DNA from 2 places in the Dietzia sp. IBK-p2-16D genome. Region 2 is predicted to be linked to the other one. Evidence: riboswitches for the same ligand, from Rfam matches in the RefSeq annotation. Region 2 holds a riboswitch; the other holds the start of a gene.
What was found. A riboswitch is a leader RNA that binds a small molecule or an ion and turns the genes downstream of it on or off. The one in region 2 is predicted to bind cyclic di-AMP.
Positions count from the first base shown of each region.

Region 1 (8,588 bases), on a different contig from region 2:
GACGTCCTGGTGATCGAGGGTGACACCCCGGCCCTGGAGGCCCTCGCGTCCGCGGGGTCGTCGGTCGACGCCTCGGTGCTCGGCGCCCGCCGCGCCTCGGTGCGTGCCGACTCGCCCGCGACGTTGATCTACACCTCGGGCACCACGGGACGTCCCAAGGGCGTCATGCTCAGCCACCGCAACTTCATGTCCGAGACGCTGGCCGTCCTCGAGACGCCATTCAGGGGGATCCTCCGCGACGACGCCACCTCGGTGATGTTCCTGCCCCTGGCCCACGTGCTGGCCCGCGCCATCACGTACGCCGGCTTCCACGCCGGTGTGACCATCGCGCACTCCGCCGACCTGACCAATCTGGTCGAGACGTTCGGCGAGATGAAGCCGCACTACATCCTGGCCGTGCCCCGCGTCTTCCAGAAGGTCTTCAACAAGGCCCAGGCCACGGCTCAGGACGGCGGCGCGGTCAAGGCGTGGATGTTCGACAAGGCCGCCGACACGGCCGTCGCGTACTCCAAGGCCAATCGGAGCGAGGGCCGTGTGGGCCCGCTCCTCAAGCTGCGCCACGCCATCTTCTCGAAGCTCGTCTACGCCAAGCTCGTCAACGCCCTCGGTGGGCGCTGTGAGGTCGCGATCTCCGGCGGAGCGGCCCTGGGTGAGCGTCTGACCCACTTCTTCGACGGCATCGGGGTCAACATCTTCGAGGGCTACGGCCTGACCGAGACCTGTGCCGCCATCACGGTCAACACCCCGGGTCGGATGCGGATCGGCAGCGTCGGTCAGCCGCTGCCCGGCTGCGCGGTCCGCATCGCACAGGACGGCGAGGTCGAGGTCAGCGGACCCGTCGTGGCCTCCGGCTACTGGCAGAACGAGAAGGCGACCTCCGAGTCCTTCACCGACGGGTGGTTCCGCACCGGCGACCTCGGTTCGCTGGACGAGGACGGCTACCTGTCGATCACCGGCCGGAAGAAGGAGATCATCGTCACGGCCGGCGGCAAGAACGTGGCACCCAACCAACTCGAGGACGCGCTGCGCGCGGACCCCCTCGTGGCCGAGGCGGTGTGCGTAGGCGACGGCAAGCCGTTCATCGCGGCGCTGCTGACCCTCGACCCGGAGGCGGTCGACCGGTGGAAGACCCACCACGACAAGTCCGGCTCGCTGTACGAGCTGTTGAAGGACGCCGACATGATCGAGCACCTCGACCAGGCCCTGGCGCGCGCCAACCGGAGCGTCTCGCACTCCGAGTCGATCAAGAAGTACCACGTGCTGCCGGACCAGTTCACCGAGGAGACCGGTGAGCTCACCGCCTCGCTGAAGGTCAAGCGCAACGTGGTGCACCAGAAGTACGCCCAGCAGATCGAGTCGCTCTACGCCTGATCCGACGGCGCCGCGGAACGCGTGCTCTCGCGGGTCACTCCCCCGAGAGCACGCGTTCCATGTCTTCCGCCAAGTCCTCCCAGCGCCAGTTCTCCAGGACCCAGGTCCGGCCGCGCACGCCCATGGCCGACGACCTGGGCCGGTCCTCGAGCAGCCCGGCGACCGCGTCGGCGACCTCGCCCTGCGAGGTCCCGTCCACCACGAGTCCGGTCCGACCATCGCGGACCGTCTCCGGCGCGCCCCCGCTCCGGCCGGCCACGACCGGCACCCCGCACGCGGACGCCTCCAGGTAGACGATTCCCAGTCCCTCGACGTCCAACCCGCCCCCGCGGGTTCTGCACGGCATGGCGAAGACGTCTGCCATCCGGTGGTGGTCGACGATCTCGTCAGCCGGGACGCGCCCGGTGAAGATGACCCGATCGGTCACGCCGAGGCGGCGCGCAAGTCCCTCCAGCGTGCGCCGGTAGGGTCCCCCGCCGACGACGACGAGGACCGCCCCGGGCACCCGCCTGGCGATCTCCGGCATCGCACGGATGAGCATGTCCTGTCCCTTCCTCGGCACGAGGCGCGACAGACACACGATCACCTCGCGGTCCGCGAGCCCGTAGCGATCGCGGATCGCCCTGCGCCGGGCCGGATCCGGTCGGAACTTCTCCGTGTCCACCCCGCCCGGTTGGTGCACCAGACGAGCACGGGGACCGAACGCGGCCGCGAACCGCCTGCGCGTGTAGTCGCTGACGTAGGTCACCGCGTCGGTGGACTCCCCGATCAATCGGAGCACCTGGCGCGAACCCGGGAGCATGGACCACCCCACCTCGTGACCGTGGGTGCTCGCGATGATGCGGTCCACCGACCCCTCTCGCAGTACCGGCGCCATCGCCGCGAGGGGGGCGGCCGCCCCGAACCAGATCGTGGTCGCGCCGAAGTCCGAGGCGAGCCTCCGTGCGCGCGACGCGAGGTCGGGCGTCGGGAGCAGCATCTCGGTGGGCACCCTCTCCACCAGGTAGGGCCTCGAGGCGTCGTACTCCTGCGACTCCACGCCACGGAACGTCGAGGCGAGGACCGCGACCTCGGTCGGGTCCAGGTGGCTCAGATACGTCTCCAGATACGACTGGATCCCGCCCGGGCGCGGCGGGTAGTCGTTGGTGATCAGCAGCGTCTTGGTCATCGGCTCCGAGCCTGCCACAGAGCCCCCGCCGGCATCGCCCCGACCGGCGCACCCGGCACCCCACGGCCGGAGGGTGGTCGACGGGCCCGCCGCGGTCAGTAGCGGCGGATTCCGTGGATCGGCATCGCGTCGGCCCTCTCGAGCCGGACCGGGACGCCGTAGGTCGGGGCGTGCAGGACCAGCCCGTCGCCGGCGTACATACCGACATGGGTGGCCCCGGGGAAGTAGATGACGAGGTCACCCGGCCGGATGTCGGCCATCGCCACCGGGGCGCCGGCGACCGCCTGCGCCTGACTCGACCGGGGAAGCGTCTTGCCCTCCCGGGCATACGCCCAGACCATGAGGCCCGAGCAGTCGAACTCGGACGGGCCCGTCGCCCCCCACGAGTACGGCGCGCCGAGCCGGGACAGCGCCACGCGCAGCGCGGCCGAATTGACGTCGTCCACGGGCGGGGCGACATACCCCTCCGGCATCACCGGTCCGCCGGCCCACCGGGCTCGTTGGGCGTCCGACAGCGCATCGACCCGTCGACGTACCTCGTCCATCCGTCCCCGCATCTCCTCGGAGCGCCGGGCGAGGTCGTCGGTCCGTTCCTGTGCATCGCGGGCCGCGTCACGGGCCACTGAAGCGGACCGGGTGGCGTCCTCCCTGAGCCGCACGGCTTCCCGCGACGCCGCCCTGGACACGTCGAGGGCGATGGTGGTGGCGCCGGACAGTCGACGGAGGGCGTCGACCCTGTGGACGAGGTCCCGGGGACTCTCGGCGAGTACCGCCGCCCGGGTTGCGCCGGTGTCCCCGCCCCGGTATCGCATGGTCGCGAGCTGGTCGACGGTGGACTGATCCCGTTGCGCGACTCCGTCCGCGAGGGCGGACCGGCTCGCCGCCACCCCGGCCGCACGTTCCAGGCGGTCGCGTTCGCGAGTGGCCCGGTCCAGTTCCTCACGTGCCAGGTGCAGCTCCTCCCCCAGGGCTCCGGCCTCCTCGGAGAGCCGTGCCAGCTCTGCGAGGTCCTCGTCCACCCCGTCGGACACCACGGAGGGCGACGACCCGGTGGTCAGAGGCTCCGAGGTGACGGGCGCCGAGGTCACAGGGGCGGTGGCGTCGGGCGGGGATGACGACGGCCCCGTAGGAATGGACTCGGCAGCCGGCTCGGTGGACGGTGACCTGACGGGGCCGGAGGTCTGTGCGCCGGCCACGGCGAGACCCAGCGTCAACGAGGTGGCCGTGGCCGCTGCGATCGCGACCGCGCGGAGGCTGCGGGTCATCTGGTGTCGTCGAACTTTCGGATCCGGGGTCACGCGGGGCGTGGGCGTCGCACCGACGCCTACGGTGGAATCGGGGACCTGAGAGCGCATGTTACAGACGCCAGACCCCGCCGGTGACCGGTTCGTGACCGGTTACCGACGGGGTCTGCGGGAGTTCGGTGTGTGCGACCGACTCAGTAGTAGCGGGTCGCGCCGTAGAACGGCATCGAGTCCAGCGGCGCGTAGCTCACCGAGGTGCCCGAGTAGGGAGCGTGGACGACCTGGCCGTTACCGGCGTAGATCCCCACGTGGCTGGCGCCACTGTAGAAGGCGACGATGTCACCCGGCTGCAGGTCGGCCTTGGAGATCTGGGTCCCGCCGCCGATCTGGGCCTGGCTGGTACGCGGGATGGAGATGCCCGCCTCCTTGTAGGCCCACGAGGTCAGACCGGAGCAGTCGAACGAGTTGGGGCCGGTCGCGCCCCAGACGTAGGGCGAGCCGACGCGGGTGGTGGCCGCGTCGAGGATGCGCTGGCCGGTCGAGACCACCGGGGCGGGCGCGGCGAACTCGACGGGGGCGGCCTGGGCCTGTGCCAGACCGGCCGGCAGCTCGATGCCCTCCGGGAGGTCGAAGCTGACCTGGTTCGGCACGCCGGGCAGCTGCAGCTCGACGGGCACGTCCACGGTCACGGGCGCGGCGGCGGCGGTTCCGGAACCGGCGACAGCGGCTCCGGCTGCGAGCAGGCCGGCGGCGGCGACACGGCGGCCGGTCGAGCTGGTCTTGATGCTGTGGGCTCCCACGAAGACTGTTCCTCTTTCTTCCTGCGGCACCGACCGGGTTAGCTGACGGGTTCGGACACGGAAGTCTGTCCTACACTCTCCGACCTGTAGGCCCTCGAGCGATTCACCCCAGTGGATCTTGGTTCCCCGGCGCGCCCTGCGGCGCTTAGGTGTGACCCCGGCTCCCCGCCGGCGGGCGGGCGATGACTTCCGAGGTCTCGAAAAGGTTACGAAACCATCTCGTCGAAGTCCAGTTCATCGCTCACGCGGCGGCTTCGGCCCCCACGATCCGGACCGTGGAGACCATCCCCACCTCACGCAGCACTTCGATCGCCTCACGCACCTCGGGGTCGAGAACATAGCCGCACGACTCCGCCGAAAGCCCGTTCACCTGCGGTTCCGCCGATTCGAGAACGGTGATGATGCACCCGTCACAGGCGCCGGGTCGAGCTGGGCAGCGCTCGCAGTCCATCGTGAACATGATCTACCTCACACTCCGTCCTGGGCGTGTTGCCCGTTCGTTATCGGGCCGCGATCCGGGCCCGTGCGGTCGTTCCGCGGCGAATACTAGGAACCGGGTACGACACGGACAGCCGCGCGAGGGTGATGTCGGACCGCAGGGCTACCGTCTCCGGCATGTCCCGATCCCCCTCCCTCGTCCCGTCCGGGGTGCAGGCCGCCTTCGACGAGCTCGAGCCACTGCTCTCCGACGTCACCTTCGTCGTGGTGGACCTGGAGACGACGGGTACCCGGCCCGGGAGCGACGAGATCACCGAGATCGGTGCGGTGCGCGTCCGCGGCGGTGAGGTGCAGGCGGAGCTGTCGACGTTCGTCTCGATCGACGGGACCCTGCCCGGCCACATCAGCAGACTCACCGGGATCGCCCCGGGGGATCTCGTCGGCGCGCCCGCTCTCGGCGAGGTGATGTCGACCTTCCTCGAGTTCTCCCGCGGTGCCGTCCTGGTGGCGCACAACGCCAGGTTCGACCTCGGATTCCTGCGGGCCGCAGCCATGACGACCGGACACCCGTGGCCTGATCCCCCGTCGCTGTGCACCCTGGCCCTCGCGAGGCGGGTGTTGGACCGCGGGGAGACGCGGGGCCACCGGCTGGGGGTTCTCGCCGCACACCTGGGGGCGACGGTCGAACCCAACCACCGCGCCCTGCAGGACGCCCGTGCCACGGTGGACGTACTCCACGCACTGATCTCGCGGGTGGGCGACTGCGGGGTCTCGACGCTCTCGGATCTGCGCGCCTACGACGGCCGCCTCTCCCCCGAGGTCAGGCGGCGGTCCGCCATGACCGAGTCACTGACCGACGGAGCGGGGGTCTATGTGTTCCGGGACGAATCCGGTGGCGCCTTGTACGTCGGCTCATCCGGAGCGGTCCGCAGACGGGCCCGTTCCTACTTCTCCGGCGGGGACTCACGTGGACGGATGCGGACCATGGTCGGACTGGCCGCCTCCGTCGACTCGGTCGCGTGCGCCCACCTCCTCGAGGCCTGGACCGTCGAGGAGCAGCTCATCGACTCCCTGCAACCACCGTTCAACACGCGGTCGCGCCGTCCTCGCCGCGGCTGGTGGCTCTCCCCGCCCACCGGCCGCGCCACCCGACCGAAGGTCGTCAGGTCACCGGACGATCCCGCTGCCGTCGGGCCTTTCCGACGAGCCGAGGACGCCCGGGCCGCATGGGAGGACCTCCTCACCGTGTTCGGCACGGTCCCGGGGCCCGATCGCTGGGCGGCGCTGGCGGCGGGACGGGACTCCGGTCCGCTCCGTGCCCTCGTCGACCGGGTTGAGGTCCTCGCCGCTGAGGGAGCGTTCGAACGCGCGGCCCGGCTCAGGGACAGGACCGCCACTCTCGTCCGCGTGCTCTCCCGGGGGCAGGAACTCGCCGCGACGGCCGCCCTGCCAGAACTCGTGCTCGTCCAGCCGGCGCCGCGTCGGACATGGGCCGTCGCGGTGGTGCGTCACGGTCGCCTCGCCGGGTCCGGGATCGTACCGACCGGTGCGGCGCCGATGCCGGTCATCCGGGGCCTGTGCGCCGCCGCGACCACCGTCCAGCCCGGACCGGGGCCGTTCGCCGGGGCCACCGCTGCCCAGATACGGAACGTCCACCGGTGGATAGACTCCGCCCGGACCCGCATCGTCTCGGTCGAGGGGTGCTGGGCGTTCCCTCTGGACGGGGCACACACCCTGACCGGCTGGGCGGATCGGGCGGAGAACGCCGCCGCCCAGCACCGCGGGACGGGACTCGTCAGCTCGCGCTGAAACCGGCCCATCTCTCGAGCAGTCGCGCCGCCTCGCCGTCGTCGATCGCCGCCGACGCCCGGACCACCGCAGCCCGCATGGCGGGCACGAGGTCGTCACCACGCCCGAGACCGTCGAAGGCCACCAACGCGGCCGCGGAGTTGAGCAGAACGGCATCGCGGACCGGGCCCTCCACGCCCGCCAGGAGATCGCGCGCGACCCCTGCGTTGTGGGTACCGTCGCCACCGCGCAGCTCCTCGATCGAGCAGGTGTCCATACCGAAGTCCGCGGGTTCGATCCGGTCCTCGTCCACCTGCCCGTCGGCCACCCGCAGCACCCGGGTGGGGCCTGTCATGGTGATCTCGTCGAGGCCGTCCGACCCCCGAACGACGAGCGCCGACTTCCCACGCAGTGCGAACACCTCGGCCATGACCGTCATCAGGCTCTCGAAGGCGCATCCGATGAGGTTCGCCGCGGGCGCGGCGGGGTTCGTCAGCGGACCGAGGATGTTGAAGACGGTGGGGATCCCGATCTCACGCCGCGGGGTCGCGGCGAAACGCAGCGCCGGATGGAACACGGGCGCGAAGCAGAAGGCCACGCCGACCTCGTCGAGGCACCGTCCGACCTCCTCGGGACCGAGGTCGATCGCCACACCGAGGGCCTCCAGCACATCGGCCCCGCCACTCTTCGACGACGCGGCCCGGTTGCCGTGCTTGACCACCGGCACGCCGCAGGCACTGACGACGAGGGAGGACATGGTCGAGATGTTGACGGTGCCCTGCCGATCACCTCCGGTACCCACGATGTCGACACAAGCGCGGTCGGTGGGCACCCGACGCGAATAGTCGAGCATCGTGGAGGCGAGTGCGTCGAGCTCGGGCCCGGTGACGCCCTTCATCTTCAACGCGACGCCGAACGCGGCGATCTGCGCATCGGTGGCCACACCCTCCATGATCCGGGACATCGCCCACCCGGCGTGGACCGGATCGAGATCCTCGCCCGCGGTGAGGGTGCCGAGGACCCCGGGCCACGACCGGCCCCCGTCGAACGCTGCCGAACTGCCCACGTGTCCCGACCTCCTCTGGTGTCATGGAAGCGAGCGCACCCCGGGGGCGCCGCCCGCACGCGATCAATCGTGCCACTGGTCCGCCCCGACCCGCGCGCGGACTCCCTTTACACACTGGTGGGGCACCGTAGGCGGGGCCGCCTGAGAGGGCCCTGATAGCCCCTGAAAGGGGCCCGATTCCGGCCCCTGTTCGTGCGGTTTTCAGAACGACCTGCGGAAATGCTGAGGGGACACGCCGATTTCGGGGGTCCGTGCAGACCTGTGCCTCCTGAGGGGTCATACTTGGCCACGTGACGAGCGCAGTAGATAACTCAGGATCGGCCATGGCCCAGCGTGTTCATTCGCTGAATCGGCCGAACATGGTCAGTGTGGGCACCATTGTCTGGCTGTCCCAGGAGCTGATGTTCTTCGCGGGGCTGTTCGCGATGTACTTCGTCTCCAAGGCGAACTCGGGAGGTGACTGGCCCTCCTACCCGGTGCACCTCAACGTGCCGTTCGCCCTGACGATCACCGTCATCCTCGTGGCGTCGTCGTTCACCTGCCAGATGGGCGTGTTCGCCGCCGAGCAGGGAGACGTCTTCGGCCTCCGCCGCTGGTACGTCATCTCCGCGGTGATGGGAACGGTCTTCCTCATCGGGCAGACGTACGAGTACGTGATGCTGGTCCTCGAGGGCACCACCATCTCCTCCAGCGTGTACGGATCCGTCTTCTTC
Region 1 covers NZ_JBYMTL010000006.1:112,283-120,870, reverse strand. Annotated here, with positions in the region: gene AC3DE3_RS13460 (AMP-dependent synthetase/ligase) at 1-1,371, shown strand, start outside; gene AC3DE3_RS13455 (glycosyltransferase family 4 protein) at 1,406-2,539, opposite strand; gene AC3DE3_RS13450 (NlpC/P60 family protein) at 2,635-3,804, opposite strand; gene AC3DE3_RS13445 (C40 family peptidase) at 3,978-4,583, opposite strand; cyclic di-AMP (ydaO/yuaA leader) riboswitch at 4,596-4,745, opposite strand; gene AC3DE3_RS13440 (hypothetical protein) at 4,825-5,043, opposite strand; gene AC3DE3_RS13435 (DEDD exonuclease domain-containing protein) at 5,199-6,830, shown strand; gene trpD (anthranilate phosphoribosyltransferase) at 6,817-7,875, opposite strand; gene ctaE (aa3-type cytochrome oxidase subunit III) at 8,166-8,588, shown strand, end outside.
Region 1: another riboswitch for cyclic di-AMP. It lies ahead of AC3DE3_RS13445 (C40 family peptidase); the one in region 2 lies ahead of AC3DE3_RS09735 (transglycosylase family protein).

Region 2 (8,588 bases):
CGCGATGACCATTCCGGCGCACGCCGAGGCGTCGGAGGGCGAGGAGTCCGCCACCCTGCGGATGGAGCGGGGCCGATCACTGGCCAGCGGCCTCAAGGCCGTGCTCACCCGGCCGCTTGGCAGAAACGTCTTGGCGAACCTGTGGGCGGTGTCGCTCGTGCGATTCATGACCGGTTTCCTCACCCTGTTCCTCGCGTTCGTCGCCAAGGCCCAGGAGGGCGCCTCCGCGGTCGAGCAGGCGGGCCTCCTGGCGATCGCGGGCGCAGCCGGTGGGCTGGGCACCTTCGCGGGCAACGCCGTGGGGGCTCGGCTCACCCTGGGACGGCCCGAGCGGATCACCGGCATCGCGGGCGGAGCAGCCCTGGCGGCCGCCGTCGTCGCCGCCTTCCTCGGGACCATCTGGGCCGCTGCGGTCCTCGCCCTCGTCGCGGCGGTGTGCAGTGCCCTGGGCAAGGTGGCCCTCGACGCGTCCCTCCAGACCGACATCCCGGACGCCGCGCGGTCGTCCGCGTTCGGGCGGTCCGAGACCGCACTGCAACTGGCGTGGGTCCTGGGCGGTGCGCTGGGCGTGTTGTTACCGCCGGACTTCACCGTCGGGTTCTCGGTGATCGCCGTGGTCGGGGCCCTGATGTTCACCCAGTCCCAACTGACCGGCCGTGGGTCCACCCTCGTCCCCGGCCTCGGCGGCAACCGACCGCGCTTCCCGGGCCCGCCCCGTGACCCGGGTGTGGCCGACACCCGACCCCTCGGCAGAATGGAGGGGTGAGTTCCCGCAACGAGACCCCGTCGACCGGCTCCCGTGTCCGTCCCGTCACCTGGGTGATCGCGGCGTGGATGATCATCATGATCGCCGCGATCGTCGGTGCGTGGCAGGGCTCCGAGTCCAGGTACGGCAAGCTTCCGGAGGTCACCGTCGCCAGTGACCGCTCCCAGGTGACGGTACTGCCGTTCGCCGCGACCGACCTGGACGGCAACACCTTCACCAACCCGGTGGGCGACTTCCGGGTACAGGATGAACACACCCTCACGGTCCGGCTGCCGGGAGAACTGCAGGACTCGACGATCGACGTCTACGAGGTCCGCGCCGGCGGCACCCGCGAGTACACGGTCGAGGCGGGCGGGCCCGCGCAGCTACTCGTACCCGTGACCACCCCGGACGAGGGCCGCCTCGAGGGCCTGGCCCTCCGTTCGGTGGCGCTCGTCTACGCCGGGGACGGCTCGGAGACGATCCTCAACGGCGAGTGGTCGGTGAGCTTCACCTACGACGACTGATCCGTGGATCAGCTGTCCAGTTCACGGGCCACCGCCCGCAGCACCGAGGCGACCCGGCCCGAGACCTTGGCGTCGGGTCGGTGACCGCGGCGCAACTCGGGCTGGACGGTCGACTCGAGGACCTTGATCATGTCCTCGACCATCCCGTGCAGCTCGTCCGCCGAGCGTCGGGGGCCACTTCTCGGGGCACGCTCCTCGGCGACGGTCGGCTCGTCGTGGACCACCACGCGCAGCGCCTGGGGGCCGCGGCGGCCGGAGACCATGTCGAACTCCACGCGCTGCCGCGGACGCAGCGTCTCCACTCCCGCGGGAAGTGCGTCGGAGCGCACATAGACGTCCTCGCCGCCCTCCTGGGACAGGAAGCCGAAGCCCTTCTCCGCGTCGTACCACTTGACCTTGCCGCTGGGCACCGCGAACCACCTCCCGGCCGAGCGCGCGAACGCGACCGGCCACCTCGATTGACACCCCGAGACTACCCTCGTGCGCGTTGGTGCCCACCGCGAGGCGAACGGTAACCTCCCGGTGTGACCTCCGACGATCGACGCCCCGCCGGCGACCCCTGGACACCCGACACCGCGGCGCCCGCCCGGGCACACGACGCCCCGACCCCGCGACGTCGGGGCCTGTTCGTGACGGCGCTCGTCATCTTCGCGATCGGGGTGGCGTTCACGGTCGCGGCCGCACTCACCCCGTTCGTGCTCGGGCGTGACGCCCCCACGGTCCTCTATCTCGGCGCGATGCTGTTCACCCCGGTCGGGTTCCTGCTGGGACTGCTGTACGCCATCCTGGGCTCGCGCCCGCCCAAGGTGTGACCAAGCGCACCCGCACTCGAACCTCCCAGGTAACGAGCGGATAACGACGTAGCGATCCGGCCTGTACCACCCCAGTTTATTTCAGAATGGTGACGATCAGGCATCGGACCGCTACAGTTCCGTAGCAGACTCGTCAGCGAGTCGGCATCGGACGACCTTTCCGAACCCCGCCCAGCGGCCGATGCGACTGTGACCATTGACCCGGGCGGGGACGGGGGACCCGACAGGGCCCACCACGGGCCCGACGACCGACGGTCGTCTTGGGGTGAAGCCGCCGCCGGCGGCCGGACGCACTCGTCCGAACCCGACAGCTCACCCCGTAGGCACAGAGTGAAAAGGACTGACGCGTACATGACCTCTTACACCGGACGCCACCGTGCTGCCACCACCTCCTCCGCGCCCAAGAACGCCGTGAAGGTCGTGCTCGCGGGAACCGCATTCTCCGCCGCCGGCCTGGCCCTCGCGCCGGCCGCCAACGCCGCCCCCGACTCCGACTGGGACCGCCTGGCCCAGTGTGAGGCGGGCGGCAACTGGGCCATCAACACCGGCAACGGTTACCAGGGCGGCCTGCAGTTCTCGCCGAGCACCTGGGCCGCCTACGGTGGCACCCAGTACGCCCCGACGGCCAACCAGGCCACGCGTGAGCAGCAGATCGCGATCGCCGAGAAGACCCTGGCCGGTCAGGGCTGGGGCGCCTGGCCCGCCTGCTCGGCCAAGCTGGGCCTGAACTCCGCGCCGACCCCGCGCAACCTGTCCAACCCGGCTCCCGCGCCCGCGCCCGCACCGGCCGCGCCCGCCGCCCCCGCGCAGGTCACCGCCGCCGAGCACGTCGCGACGCTGTCCGCCTTCGCCGAGGGTCGGGGCGTCGTCCTGCCGATCGCCGACACCTACGAGGCCAACCGCGACGCCGTCGACGCCGCCTACGCCGGCAACAAGGCTCTGGTGGACGGCTTCGTCGCCACCTACCTGGCCAACTGACGCGGCACCCGATCTCCCGGTCCGCCGGACCACGGGAAAGGGCCGCCACCCCCTACGGGGAGTGGCGGCCCTTTCTGGTGTGTGCGTGCGCCGTGCTCAGCGGGAACGGACGGTCCTGTTGACCACCGTCTCGGGGTGGAGGTACCCCAGCCGTTCCTGCGGCAGCGGGAAGGTCTCCTGCCCGAAGGGGGACAGGCCTCCCGCGACCAGCGCGGCGAGTTCGGTCACCGGGTGCTCGCCGAACGAGGCGTCGGGCCATCCCGGGTTGTCATAGGTCAGATTCTTCTTGGCAGCCACGTGGTCAGTGTCTCACCTCCGGCGCCTCCCGTCAGCAACTGGGTCGGATACGACCCGCACGGCCGTCACGGTCCGCGTGACCTCACTAGGCTGGGACGGATCATGCCGAGTTCCCGTGCCACCTCCCGCCGTGCCACCTCCCGCAGTGCTGGCTCCCCCGGTGCCGCCGGCGTCGAACCGGACTTCCCCGCCTGGCTGGCCGGGCTGTCCGATGACGAGCTCGTGCGCGTGTGTGAGGCGCGCCCGGACGTGGCCACCCCTCCCCCGGCCGCGCTCGACGTGCTCGCGTCCAGGTTGCGGTTGCCGGCGTCCACCGCCCGCGCGCTGGGCACGCTGACGTGGCCGGAACTGGTGGTCCTGGCCACCGCCGCCGCGGTGGGTGCCGATTCCGGGGCGGTTCCGCTGGGTGCGGTGTCGGGCCGGTTGGGTGTTGACGACGACGAGCCCGTCTTCCACTCCGCCGTCGCCCGTCTCCGTGAGCTCACCCTGCTCTGGGGCGGGGAGGGCCACGTCCGGATGGTGCCCGTCACCGCGGCGGCCGTCCGGTCGGCCCCGGTGGTGGCGCCACACCCCGGCGAGCCGGTCGGCGCTGACCTCGACGCGGCCTGGACCGGCCTGTCCGGCCCCGCCGTCGGGGTGCTCGAGGCGATCGCCCGCGGTCGCACCCCCGTCGGTGCGCTCGGTGCCGGGGCGTCGGAACCGGTCCGCGCCGCCGCGACCGAGCTGGCCGGCGTGGGACTCGCAGAGGTGACCGGTGGCGACGACGGCGAGGTGGTCGTCCCCCGCGCCCACGCACTCGACCGGGCCCGCCACGGAGCGCGGGACGAGGGGTCGTCGCTGCTCCACGCACCGAAGTGGGCCGCTCCGGGGGGCGGGTCCGGCGCGGACGCCGCGGGCCGGATCGATGCCTCCGGAGGCGTGGCGGCCCTCGAACTGCTCCACCGCTGCGACTCGGTGCTCGCGGCACTGTCGACCGCCCCGGCCGCCACGCTCAAGGCCGGTGGTGTGGGGGTGCGCGAACTGCGGCGGGTGGCCCGGGCCGCCGGCCTCGGCGAGGGCGAGCTGCCCCTGCTGCTCGAGGTTCTCGCGGCCGCCGACCTCATCGCGGTCGGGGACACCGAGGTCGGGGACGTGGACTACGACTCGGTGTGGGCCCCCACCGACGCCTCCGACGTCTGGTCGGCCCGTGAACCCGCACGCCGGTGGGCCGAGCTCGTCCTGGCGTGGTGGTCGATGCCGCGCACGCCGTGGCGCGTCGGGGCCGAGCTCGAGGGCGGCGGCACCCTGCCCGCCCTGGGAGAGCCCGTCGGCCCGCCCGGACCGACCGAACGGGGACGGGTCCTGACGGCGCTGGCCGCGCTCGACCCCGCAGCCGCCCCCCACGACACACTGCTGGCGGAGGTGGTGCGCTGGTCCTCGCCGGTGTGGTTCTCGCGCGCGGGGTCCCGGCCGGTGGAGGAGACCGTGGCGGAGGCGCGACGGATGGGGCTCGTCGTCGCCACCACCGCCACCAGCGCCGCACGTGCCCTCGTCGACGACCCCGCCCCGGGCGTCGAGGACCTCGAACCGGTCCTCACCGCCGCCCTGCCCGACCCCGTCTCGGAGGTGATCGTCCAGGCCGACCTGACGATCCTCGCCCCCGGGCCGCTCGTGCCGGAGCTGGCGGCCGAGTTCGCCCTCCTCGCCGACGTCGAGTCGGCGGGCGCGGCCACCACCTTCCGGGTCACCGAGACCTCACTCCGCCGCGCCCTCGACGCCGGTCGCACGGCGGCGGGGATCAGGGACCTGCTCACCCGCACCTCCGTCACCCCCGTCCCCCAGTCGCTGGACTACCTCATCGACGACGTCGCCCGGCGACACGGCCGCCTGCGGGTGGGCACCGCCCAGTCCTTAGTCCGCTGCGACGACCCGTCGCTGGTCGCCCAGGTCCTCGGCTCCCCGGTGGCCGAGAACTGCGCACTGCGGGCCGTGGCGCCGACCGTCCTCATCTCCCAGGCCCGGCCGCTGGACCTCGTCGAGGCCCTCCGGGAGCACGGGTTCTCCCCCGTGGTCGAGGACACCACCGGGGCCGTCGTCGCACTGTCCCGCCCGGCGGCGCGGGTCCGGGAGAGTCGCCTCACCCGCGCGCCGCGCATCCCCACGCGGGCGGCGACCCCCTCCGAGCTGCGGGCGGCGGTCGCCGCGATGCGCTCGGCCGACCGGGTGCGTTCGGCACGGGGGGCCTCCGGGGGCGCCTACACCGGCGAGGCCGCCATCGCCCGTCTGCACGAGGCCGCGAGCACGGGCACCGCCGTCACCGTCTCGGTGGTCGACGCCCAGGGCCGATCCACCTCCCGACTCCTCGTCCCGGCCTCCGTCGGCGGGGGCCGGATCGAGGGGATCGAACCCGATTCCGCCGAGCCCGTCACCCTGCCGCTCCATCGCGTGATATCCGTCTCCGACGTCGACCCGACCCGCTGACCCGGATTCCTGGACAATGGAGGGTCGGACCCACGCGGGTCCGGTGAGACCCCGAGGAGGGCCGAAGTGAGTGGTGGACCGCTGATCGTCCAGTCGGACAAGACCGTGCTGCTGGAGATCGACCACGAGCAGGCGAACGACGCACGCCAGGCGCTGGCCCCGTTCGCCGAGCTGGAGCGCGCCCCCGAGCACGTCCACACCTACCGGATCACGCCGCTGGCGCTGTGGAACGCCCGGGCCGCCGGGCACGACGCCGAGCAGGTGGTCGACGTGCTGGTCAACTTCTCCCGCTTCCCCGTCCCGCAGCCGCTGCTGGTGGACATCGCCGAGACCATGGCCCGCTACGGCCGGCTCCAGTTGGTCAAGAGCCCGGTCCACGGACTGACCCTGGTCTCCCTGGACCCGGCGGTGCTCGCCGAGGTCAAACGCCACAAGAAGATCGCACCCATGCTCGGTGCCGACATCGACACGGACACGGTCGTGGTGCACCCGTCCGAACGTGGCCGCCTCAAGCAGGAGCTGCTCAAGGTGGGCTGGCCGGCCGACGACCTGGCCGGGTACGTCGACGGCGAGGCCCACGACATCGACCTGTCCACCGAGTCCGAGGCCTGGGAGCTGCGCGACTATCAGCAGATGGCCGCCGATTCGTTCTGGGCCGGTGGCTCGGGCGTCGTCGTGCTGCCCTGCGGCGCGGGCAAGACCATGGTCGGGGCGGCCGCGATGGCCAAGGCCAAGGCCACCACGCTCATCCTGGTGACCAACACCGTCGCCGGGCGGCAGTGGAAGCGGGAACTGTTGGCCCGCACCACGCTGACCGAGGACGAGATCGGCGAGTACTCGGGCGAGCGCAAGGAGATCCGTCCGGTCACCATCGCCACGTACCAGGTGGTCACCCGCAAGACCAAGGGAGTCCACCGGGCACTGGAGCTGTTCGATTCCCGCGACTGGGGGCTGATGATCTACGACGAGGTGCACCTGCTCCCCGCCCCGGTCTTCCGGATGACGGCCGACCTGCAGTCCCGGCGCAGGCTCGGGCTCACCGCCACCCTCGTGCGCGAGGACGGCCGCGAGGGCGACGTGTTCTCCCTCATCGGCCCAAAGCGGTACGACGCCCCGTGGAAGGACATCGAGGCCCAGGGCTGGATCGCCCCGGCTGACTGCGTCGAGGTGCGGGTGACGCTCACGGAGAACGAGCGGATGCTCTACGCCACCGCGGAGGCGGAGGACAAGTACAAGCTGTGCTCGACCGCGCGGACCAAGATCCCGGTGGTCAAGAAGATCCTCGCCGCGCACGCCGGCGCCCCGACCCTGGTGATCGGCGCCTACCTCGACCAGCTCGAGGAACTCGGCGACGAGCTCGACGCACCCGTGATCCAGGGCTCCACCTCCAACAAGGAGCGGGAGAAGCTGTTCAACTCGTTCCGTGCCGGGGAGATCTCCACGCTCGTGGTGTCCAAGGTCGCCAACTTCTCGATCGACCTGCCCGAGGCCAGCGTCGCGGTGCAGGTGTCGGGCACGTTCGGCTCGCGTCAGGAGGAGGCCCAGCGGCTCGGCCGGCTCCTGCGGCCCAAGCACGACGGTGGTCAGGCGCACTTCTACTCCGTCGTCTCGCGCGACACCCTCGACGCCGAGTACGCCGCGCACCGGCAGCGGTTCCTCGCGGAGCAGGGGTACGCCTACCGGATCGTCGACGCCGACGACCTGCTGGGGCCGTCGATCCCCGAGGTCGGCTGAGCCCGGCAGGCGCGGTCCCTGGGATACTGGGCCCATGGCCGCCGATCGCACACCCCGCGCACCGCACGAGCAGTACCGCCTCGCCGACATCCCCGTCGACGACGCCTGGGTCCGTAAGAACAACGAGAGCCTCGCCGAGGTGCGGCGCCTGCAGTGGTCCGCCGGCATCCTCGGGGTGATCGTGCTGGCCGCGGCCGTGGGCCTGCTCGTCTACTCGGGCTTCGAGGCCTGGGCCTGGATCGTCGCGGCGATGGCCGGGGTCTTCGCGATCGGTTGCCTGGCGATGATCGGCTACATCCCCCGCAAGATGGGGTCCATGCAGCGCACTTACGCCACCTCGGAGCTGGTCCCGGCCATCATCGCCGAGGTCCGGCCGCGCGGCGTCACCCTGCTGGCGCTCGTCGACCGGGCCGTCGACCGGTCGGCCGGCTCCCTGCCCGCCCTGGTCGCCCGGACCTGCGGACCGATCGCCGGGCACGAGGCCAGGGTCGGCGAGCGCGTGCCCTGCGTCGCCGTGGTGGGCAACCGCAGCGCCCGCGGAAGCGACAACCTGTACCAGTTCATCTCCCCCATGCCCGTCGCGTGGGCGACCTCCGACCAGGCCGCCCTCCGGCGGCTCGAGAAGGAGATCCCCCCGGGTGAGTGGGAGCGGCTGCGCCAGAACCTCGACCGGGTGAAGGACGTCTCGGCCGTGCCCACGAGTCTGCTCCCCCTCGACTGAGCCGAGCACACCCCCCGCGCCCTCACCCGGCGACCCGCCCCCTGTGAACTAAGTGTCACGGGACCGTGATCCGACGCCACAGTTCGGCAACACCGCCTTCCTAGCCTGATCCGCACAGGCTAGAAGGAGGTCCAGGAATGACTGAGCACATCGTCGTCGTCGGACACGGGATGGTCTCCCACCGATTCGTCTCCACCCTCGGCTCGCGGTACCGCGACGCCGACCTGGCCGTCACGGTGATCGGCGAGGAACCCGACCCCGCCTACGACCGGGTGGGCCTGTCGGCCTACGTCGGCGCGTGGGAGCGGGCGGCC
Region 2 covers NZ_JBYMTL010000003.1:374,224-382,811, forward strand. Annotated here, with positions in the region: gene AC3DE3_RS09715 (MFS transporter) at 1-766, shown strand, start outside; gene AC3DE3_RS09720 (DUF2771 domain-containing protein) at 763-1,272, shown strand; gene AC3DE3_RS09725 (cold-shock protein) at 1,281-1,682, opposite strand; gene AC3DE3_RS09730 (hypothetical protein) at 1,797-2,084, shown strand; cyclic di-AMP (ydaO/yuaA leader) riboswitch at 2,266-2,424, shown strand; gene AC3DE3_RS09735 (transglycosylase family protein) at 2,436-3,062, shown strand; gene AC3DE3_RS09740 (hypothetical protein) at 3,159-3,359, opposite strand; gene AC3DE3_RS09745 (helicase-associated domain-containing protein) at 3,462-5,819, shown strand; gene AC3DE3_RS09750 (DNA repair helicase XPB) at 5,886-7,553, shown strand; gene AC3DE3_RS09755 (DUF3239 domain-containing protein) at 7,588-8,274, shown strand; gene nirB (nitrite reductase large subunit NirB) at 8,412-8,588, shown strand, end outside.